Regions from separate parts of the Bradyrhizobium sp. UFLA05-108 genome, predicted to be linked through region 1. Evidence: predicted binding sites of a transcription regulator. Region 1 holds the regulator's gene; the other holds the start of a gene.
What was found. The regulator LexA, encoded in region 1, represses DNA repair genes until DNA is damaged. The targets are predictions, from matches to a motif close to TGTTCNNNNTGTGTTCNG.
Positions count from the first base shown of each region.

Region 1 (4,392 bases):
TCGCAATCGGTTGGGCGCTGCACGTGCGCCAGCCCGACATCCTGATCGCAGGCGACGGCCACAGCATCGCGGTGCGCGGCAAGGGCGGCCAACTGCACCTGATCCGAACCGGCAAGGACAATTTTCTTCTCAAGGAGTGGCTTGCATCTGATGCTGATCCGCGCGGCGCGACTGATGCGTCGCTCGCCGATGGCGTCTCATGCGACGAAGGCGGTTGCGTGACGCCGCTCGCCGATGGTCGCCTGGTCGCGCTCTCGTTGCGTATCGACGCGCTGGCGGACGATTGCAGCCGCGCCGCGCTGGTGGTGACGGCGAAGCCTGCAGCAGCCGGTTGCGCGGCGATGGTCGTGGATCGCGAGCGTCTGAAGACGCAGGGCGCACTCGCGCTATCGCGCGATGGCGACGGTTTCACGCTGCAAACGGTGAAAGCAAGGAGCGCAAACCGCCCCTGGTCGCCGGCCGGGGCCGGCGATAGCGATTTCGAGCTCAGCCTCGCACCGCGGCCGGCTACTCCACGCAGCAAGGATGCTACGCCATCGGAGGCCGACCTGCAGGCCGAGGATTGAAAGACGCGTCAGCCGATCGGCAGGCGTGTCGTGGGCGTCGTGGTCGTGTGCTGCTCGACGGCGGGCTGCTCTGTCTTCTCGCCGAGCGGCTGCGTCACCGGCAATTGCAGAACCGTGGCACGCTGTCCCTCGACGAGCTGCGTTACCAGCACGTAGTTGCCGTCGGGGAATTCGATCGCATCATGATGACGATCGGGAATGTGCGGATCGACCTTACCGAACTTGCCGACGCGGGAATTGACGGTGCGCGTCCAGATCCAGCGATTGTCGTAGCGGACGTTGTCGGCGAAGGCGAGCTCGGTGCCTGGCAGGAGGCAGACGGCAACCGAGAGATCACGCTCCGACGCAAATCCACGCGTCGAGGTGCCGCGGAAGGTTGTCGTGACGATCGTCTCGCCGACTTGAGCGGGGCGGGTCGCAACGGCATGTAGGCTGTAGTCACACATCGGAGTGCTCCTCATGCGAGATAGCAGGTCCGCGCCCCCCCGGAGGCGCAGGCCTCTACCAGAGTTGGAAGCCTACGAGTGTATCGCGTTTGTGGGCAAATCTGCGGCCCGTCTGCGCATCGCCCGATCACATTATCTTTCCCGGCAAACGAGGAACAAAGCCTCTCGCCGAGACTCTATCTTGGTTCACATCATTCACTCACGCGAGCTTCCATCAGCGCCGGCAGCGGAGTACCCTGAAGAGGGCCAGCTCGCCTGCGGCGCAGGTGCGATCGCATTGTTGGAATTGCGGAATGGCGCGCTGGTTGCCGCCGCGTGCTCTGCCTTTCGGGCGGCGTGGCCTTTCGGGCGGCGTGGTGTTGCGCTGCATCGCTCGCAGGTGCCGATCCCGCGATCAAGGCTGCCGAGATCACGCCTAAAATCACCTGCCGCATGGGTTTTGTCCTCTGCAGCCCGCACAGCGCATTCGCGCCTGCCATGCTTGAGGATTAGCTCTGTGCAGGTGTAGGGATAATCACAGTGGAAGCGACAACGCTATTTTGCTGGAGCGGACGATCCGTCCGCCCGTATCGCCGTGCGATGGCTGGCAATCTGCCGGGCAATCGGTACTTTCTGCTGGGCAATCAGTACTTCCGATACAGCCCGATCAGCTTGCCCTGAATCTTCACCCGGTTCGGCGGCAGGATGCGCACCTCATAGGCGGTGTTGGCGGGCTCCAGCGCGATCGACGCGCCGCGCCGGCGGAAACGCTTGAGCGTCGCTTCCTCGTCGTCGATCAGCGCCACCACGATGTCGCCGGTGTCAGCGGTCTCGTTGCGCTGGATCAGCGCCATGTCGCCATCCAGGATGCCGGCATCGACCATCGAATCGCCGCGCACTTCGAGCGCATAGTGCTCGCCCGAGCCGAGCATGTCCGGAGGCACGCTGATGGTGTGGCTGCGGGTCTGCAACGCCTCGATCGGCGTGCCGGCCGCGATCCGTCCCATCACGGGCACGGCGACCGGACGCTCGCCGTCGTCGACAGACGCGCTGGCGCTCCGCACCTTGCCGAGATTGCCTTCGATGACGCTCGGCGTGAAGCCGCGGCGGCCGGCGCCTGCGGCTTGAAGCTCGGGCAGCTTGATGACCTCGATGGCGCGCGCGCGGTTAGGCAGGCGACGGATGAAGCCGCGCTCTTCCAGCGCGGTGATCAGGCGGTGAATGCCGGACTTCGAGCGCAGATCGAGCGCGTCCTTCATCTCATCGAAGGAGGGCGGCACACCGCTTTCCTTGAGGCGCTCACTGATGAACCGCAGAAGCTCGTATTGTTTGCGCGTTAACATCTCGACCAAATCCCCCGGTTGATGTCGTTCGATTCCGAGACGCCAGATTCAGCAGAAGCCGCTAGATGCTCGAAACAAATCATGAACGGACACTATATGTTCGATATGTGTTCCGCAACCACTTAATTTTGTGTGAACGCGGCGAAGTTCGCATCACGCGCGAATCAGATTGCACTCACAAGGGCAGCCGCAACACCTCGCAAGGCGTGCCTGCTTCGGCCTTTGGCGCGAACGGCGCGCGCACGAGAAGTGCTTGTGCGGTAGCAAGATTCGCAAGCAGCGAGGAGTCCTGGTGGTTGACGGGAACGGCCACCAGCGTGCCGTCCTCGCGCTCCTCGAGCCGTGCGCGCAAATAGTCCTCGCGGACGTCGTTGGGCCCGACGTCGCGCCCGAGCACGGCGCGCTCGCGGCGGTGATGAACGCGCGAGCGGCCAGCAAGCGCGCGAATCAACGGCACCATGAACAGGAAGCCGCAGACATAGGACGAGACCGGATTGCCGGGCAGGCCGATCACCCGCATCGCGCCGAGATGGCCGTGCATCATCGGCTTGCCCGGCCGCATCGCGATCTTCCAGAACGCCATCTCGAAGCCTTCGGCCTGGAGCGCTGGCCTGACCAGATCGTGGTCGCCGACCGACGCACCGCCGGTCGTGATGAGGATGTCGGCGCCGCTCTCGCGGGCCCGGCGGATCCCGGCGGTGGTCGCCGCAACCGTATCGGCGGCAATGCCGAGATCGACCGTTTCGGCGCCCTCGGCCCGCGCCAGCGCGTGCAGGGCGTAGCCGTTGGAGAAGACGATCTGGCCCGCGCCGGGCGTTGCGCCCGGCATCACCAACTCGTCGCCGGTCGCGAGAATCGCGACCCTCGGCCGGCGACGCACGGCAAGCTCCGGATGGTTCATGCCGGCGGCCAGTGAGAGGTCGCGTTCGGTGAGTCTGGCTCCCTGTCGCAGGAGCACGTCGCCCTCGAAGAAATCGACGCCAGCAGGACGGATGTGCCGTCCAGCGATCGCGGCCTCCTTGATCGTGACGCGCCTGCCGTTTGCGACCGTGTCCTCCTGGATTACCACCGCGTCCGCGCCATCGGGCACCACGCCGCCAGTGAAGATCCGCACGGCCTGGCCCGCGCCAACCGCTCCCGCAAATGGCCGGCCGGCCGCGACCTCGCCGATCACGGTGAGCTCTGCGTCCACCGTCGCCGCGTCGGCGGCGCGCACCGCATAGCCATCCATCGCCGACATCGCCTGCGGCGGCTGCGTACGCCGCGCGGCGACATCGCGCGCCAGCACGCGATGGTAGGCCGCATCCAGCGCAACCATCTCCTCGGCCACCGGCTCTACGCCGGCAAGCACTGCGGCAAGCGCGTCGGACACCGGCATCAGGGCCACGGGCAAACTCCTGCTGAGCAAATCGAAGGACAGGTCGCGTTGCGTTCTAGCCGAGTGCAGGCTTCGAGGCAAAAGGGGGCGATCACGAAGGCGGAGATGAATTGTCCCTCCAGCACCGGAACGGCAGGGATGCCCTTTAGGACAATATCGCGCCTTTCCGCTTCCAGCTCAGAATTGCCGCGCGCCATCGCACGCAGGTGCGTCAGGAGACATCCGGGAGAACCCTGATGGCAGAGACTTCAAAGCTATCGGTTGAGAAAGCGCTCGAGAAGCTGCGCGGCGATGAGCCGCCGAAATCGAAGAGCGCAAAGCTGGACGAGGAGATCGAGGCGCTCAAGGAGAAGACGAGCCGCATGCGCGCGCAACGGCAGCGTCTCGATCGGCCTCAACCCAAGCGCAGTTGAATGCGCCTAGCGTGGACGCCGCGCGATCGTCTCGATGACGAGAAGGACCGGGATGACGGTGGCCAAGCATGCCACGGCGACAACCAGGCTCACGGCTAGCATCAGGTGGCTCCCGTTTCATTGTCCGGATCGACGTCGGGCGCCTTCAGGCTGTGATCCATCTCGGGCAGGGGGTCGCCCTGCGATTTGAGATCCGCCGCCTTGCTGACCAGCTTCGCGGACAGCTGCGAATTCGACGTTGACTTGGCGAACTTGAGAAGGATCGAG
Region 1 is NZ_JBANAZ010000020.1:64,474-68,865, forward strand. Features, by position in the region: partial or broken gene SO140_RS16825 (ComEC/Rec2 family competence protein) at 1-566, shown strand, start outside; gene SO140_RS16830 (hypothetical protein) at 575-1,012, opposite strand; gene lexA (transcriptional repressor LexA) at 1,636-2,334, opposite strand; gene SO140_RS16840 (molybdopterin molybdotransferase MoeA) at 2,510-3,721, opposite strand; gene SO140_RS16845 (hypothetical protein) at 3,949-4,125, shown strand; gene SO140_RS16850 (hypothetical protein) at 4,227-4,392, opposite strand, start outside.

Region 2 (4,392 bases), on a different contig from region 1:
GGCGTTCGCAGCCGAAGCGAAATCGCGCACCCGCCTGAGCAGCCGGCCGGCGATGCGCGGCGTGCCGCGGGCGCGGCGCGCGATCTCGTTGGCGCCATCCGGGCTCATGCCGACATTGAGCACGCGCGCACCGCGGCTGACGATACCTTCCAGCTCCTCGACCGTATAGAAGTTCAGCCGGATCGGAATGCCGAAACGATCGCGCAGCGGATTGGTGAGAAGGCCGGCACGCGTCGTCGCGCCGACGAGGGTGAACTTTGCGAGCTCGATCTTGACCGAGCGCGCCGCCGGGCCCTCGCCGATGATGAGGTCGAGCTGGAAATCCTCCATCGCGGGATAGAGCACCTCTTCCACTGCGGGGCTCAGGCGATGGATCTCGTCGATGAAGAGCACGTCGCGTTCTTCCAGATTGGTCAGAAGCGCGGCGAGATCGCCGGCCTTGGCGATCACGGGGCCCGATGTGGCGCGAAAGCCGACGCCGAGCTCGCGCGCCACGATCTGCGCCAGCGTGGTTTTGCCGAGGCCGGGGGGCCCCACGAACAACACGTGATCCAGCGCCTCGCCGCGCTTGCGCGCAGCCTCGATGAAGATGGAGAGGTTCTTGCGCGCCTGCTGCTGGCCGACGAACTCGGTGAGCGACTGCGGACGCAGCGCCGTGTCGCCGACATCGTCGCTGCGGCGCTCGGGCGTGACGATGCGGGAGGGCGTGTTCACTCGTTGCCTCGCCGGTACTTGTTCGGCAACAGCTCGCCGATGCTCGCAACCTTCGGCTCGCGGCCGTTGTCGGGAACGATGACCCGCGCCTTGGCGTCATAGTCATGGATCAACTCGCGGCAGATGCCGCAGGGCGAGACGACGGCGATATCGCCGGGTTCGCCTGGCTTCGGATGACGCACCGCGACGATGGTCTCGATGCCGTGATCGCCCGTCTCCGTAATGGCGCGTCCGATCGCGATCGCCTCCGCGCAGACCGCGTTGCGGCCGATATAGGCGTCGATGTTCACGCCCGTGACGATGCGGCCATCGCGGGTGCGCATCGCAGCCCCCACCTCCTGCCATTTGTTGCGATAGCGCTGGCTGATCGCCTTGGTCGCGGCGGCAATGAGTTCCTTGTCTTTATTGCTCAGCATGGTGGGAAATACATTCCTTCGTCAGTCAACGGCCGCGCAGGATAGTCTATTTTGACAATTCTTTCAGACCCAGGCGAATGAGCTGCGCGGTTTCCGCATTCTCGCCGGCATTGCGTGACGCCGTGGCAATGGCGGCTGCCGCCTGCGGCTGGCCGTAGCCGAGATTGACCAGCGCGGAGATCGCGTCCGCGACGGGTCGCGGGGCGCGCTGGTCGTCGACGGCGCCGGCGAGGTGCACGACGTGCGGATCGACATTGGCGAATGCCGGCGCCTTGTCCTTCAATTCGGTGACGATGCGCTCGGCGACCTTGGGACCGACGCCGGGCGTGCGCGACACCGCGGCCTTGTCGCGCAGCGCGATCGCGTTCGCGAGGTCAGCCGGCGACAGCGTGCCGAGCACGGCGAGAGCAACCTTGGCACCGACGCCCTGCACGGTCTGGAGCAGGCGAAACCATTCGCGCTCCTGGTCGGAGCGGAAGCCGAACAGTTTGATCTGATCCTCGCGGACGTAAGTTTCGATCGAGAGCACGGCGGCTTCGCCGGGCGAGGGCAGATGCTGCAGCGTGCGCGTCGAGCAATGCACCTGGTAGCCGACGCCGCCGACGTCAAGGATAACGAAATCCTCGCCGTAGGAATCGATCAGGCCCTTGAGCTTGCCGATCATAACCCGACCACCTTCAAGCGCAGGGCGGCACTCTGCCGGTGATGGGCGTGGGTAATGGCGATGGCGAGGGCGTCGGCGGCGTCCGCCGACGGCGGCTCGGCCTTGGGCAGCAGGATCTTCAGCATCACCGCGATCTGGTTCTTGTCGGCATGACCGGCGCCGACCACGGTCTTCTTGACCTGGTTGGGCGCGTATTCGGCCACCGTGATGCCGAACATCGCGGGCGCCAGCATGGCAACGCCGCGGGCCTGGCCGAGCTTCAGCGTCGCGACGCCGTCCTTGTTGACGAAAGTCTGCTCGACCGCGGCTTCCATCGGCTTGTGGTTGGAGAGCACGGCAGCGAGCCCCTCGTGGATCGCGAGCAGCCGGCTCGACAGCGGTAGCCCGTCCGGCGGTTCCACCGAGCCGCAGGCGACATAGACGAGGCGATTGCCCTCGGCCTCGATCACGCCCCAGCCGGTGCGGCGCAGGCCGGGGTCGATGCCGATGATTCGGACGGGCTGGCGAATCGGGGGCGCGGTCATGGGCCAGTGATAGCGGCTGGCCGGAGGGAGGGAAACAGAAACGGAACGGAAGTAACAGGGGAACTAAGCTCTCGTGCCCCGGGCGCAGCGCAGCACGCAGTGATGCGCTGCTGAACCGCGGCCCATCCCTCATCGGCACGGGAAGCGTGGGTCCCGGCTCTGCGCCGCAGCGTTTCACGCCGCGTCGCGTCCGGGACACGAGACGACCTCAGCCGCCCATCTTCGCGATCAGCGCGTCCGACACCTCGAAATTGGCGTAGACGTTCTGGACGTCGTCGTGCTCGTTGAGCAGGTCCATCAACTTGAGCAGCTTCTCGCCGGTCTCGTCATCGACGGCGACCGTGTTCTGCGGCTTCCAGATCAACGCGGCCTTGCGCGGCTCGCCGAACTTCGCCTCGAGCGCCTTGGCCACATCGCGGTAGCTTTCGGTCGAGGCGTAGATCTCGTGGCCGTTCTCGCTCGAGATCACGTCGTCGGCGCCGGCCTCGATCGCGGCATCGAGCACCGCGTCATCTGACGCGACGCTGCGGTCATATTCGATGATGCCGGTGCGGTCGAACATGAAGGACACCGAGCCGGTTTCGCCGAGATTTCCGCCGGATTTGGTGAAGAAGGAGCGGATGTCGGAGGCCGCGCGATTGCGGTTGTCGGTCAGCGCCTCGACGATGACGGCGACGCCGCCGGGGCCATAGCCCTCGTAGCGGATCTCGTCATAGTTCTCGCCGTCGCTGCCGAGCGCCTTCTTGATGGCGCGTTCGATATTGTCCTTCGGCATGTTCTCCTGGCGCGCCGCGATCACGGCCGCGCGCAGGCGCGGATTCATGTTGGGATCCGGCGTGCCGAGCTTGGCCGCGACGGTGATTTCGCGAGCGAGCTTGCCGAAGAGCTTCGACTTCTGCGCATCCTGCCGCCCCTTGCGGTGCATGATGTTCTTGAATTGGGAATGTCCGGCCATGCGTGGTCTCTCGAGGAATCGTCAGCCAAGGTCAGGGGCAATGTAAGGGATCGAAGCGCGGGCCTTATAGGCCGCGAGCCCCCTGGAATGAAAGAGTATACTTGAAGGTAGCATCGTAGGGCCAGATGCCGCGCCATCAGGCACCTGTTAACCCTGACTTCATTTCGGGATGTGAAAATATCCACATCCCGTCCCCCGACAAGAGCAACCTGATGGCCTTCGGATTCCTTCGGAAGCGTCTGCCGGAACAGGCCGCGGCAGCGCCGCAGGTGACCCAGGCCGTGGCCGAGCCCGTTGCTGCGCCGGAAGGCGATTCGGCCAAGGAAATTCTTGAGCTTCTGGAACTCGAGCTCGGCGCGATGATCCGCCAGCTCGAGCGCGCCGCCCAATCGGTCGCCGGCGGGGCGGAAGCGACCGCCAACACGCTCGCGACGATCCGCGAACGCACCGATGCGCTCACGGGGCGCAGCAGCGCCGCGCAATCGACCGCCACCACCTTTGCCACCGCGGCCGACAAATTCACCCAGTCCGCGCGGGGCATCGGCGCCCAGGTCCGCGAGGCCGGCAAGCTTGCGGATGCTGCCAGCGCCGCCGCGCAGGAAGCCCGCGCCAATGTCGACCGCCTGCGCGAATCCTCCGCCGCGATCGGCAACGTCGTCAACCTGATCGCGCAGATCGCGCGCCAGACCACGCTGCTCGCGCTGAACTCGACCATCGAGGCGGCGCGCGCCGGCGCTGCCGGCAAAGGCTTTGCCGTTGTTGCGACCGAGGTGAAGGCGCTCGCGGTGCAGACCCAGAGCGCGACCGACGAGATCACCAGGAAGATCGAAGCGCTGCAAAAGGATGCAGAAGGCTCGGCGGAAGCCGTGCACCGCATCTCGCAGGCGATCGAGGCGATCCGCCCGGTGTTCGACACCGTCAACGGCGCCGTCGCCGAGCAGACCGCGACCACCAGCGAAGTCTCCGGCAACGCCGCGACCGCATCCCAATTCATCGTATCCGTCGGCGACAGCGCCGCCGAGATCGATGCCGCCACCAAGGCGGCGGAAGCGCATGGCGAAAGCGTCTCCAGCGCCGGCAAGGCGGTCACGACGTTCGCGCAGAAGCTGAAATCGCGCT
Region 2 is NZ_JBANAZ010000007.1:149,075-153,466, forward strand. Features, by position in the region: gene ruvB (Holliday junction branch migration DNA helicase RuvB) at 1-714, opposite strand, end outside; gene SO140_RS07545 (cytidine deaminase) at 711-1,130, opposite strand; gene ruvA (Holliday junction branch migration protein RuvA) at 1,177-1,794, opposite strand; gene ruvC (crossover junction endodeoxyribonuclease RuvC) at 1,791-2,318, opposite strand; gene SO140_RS07560 (YebC/PmpR family DNA-binding transcriptional regulator) at 2,527-3,273, opposite strand; gene SO140_RS07565 (methyl-accepting chemotaxis protein) at 3,486-4,392, shown strand, end outside.
Region 2: a site for LexA is predicted at 2,349-2,366, ahead of ruvC (crossover junction endodeoxyribonuclease RuvC). Genes of this name have one in related genera too.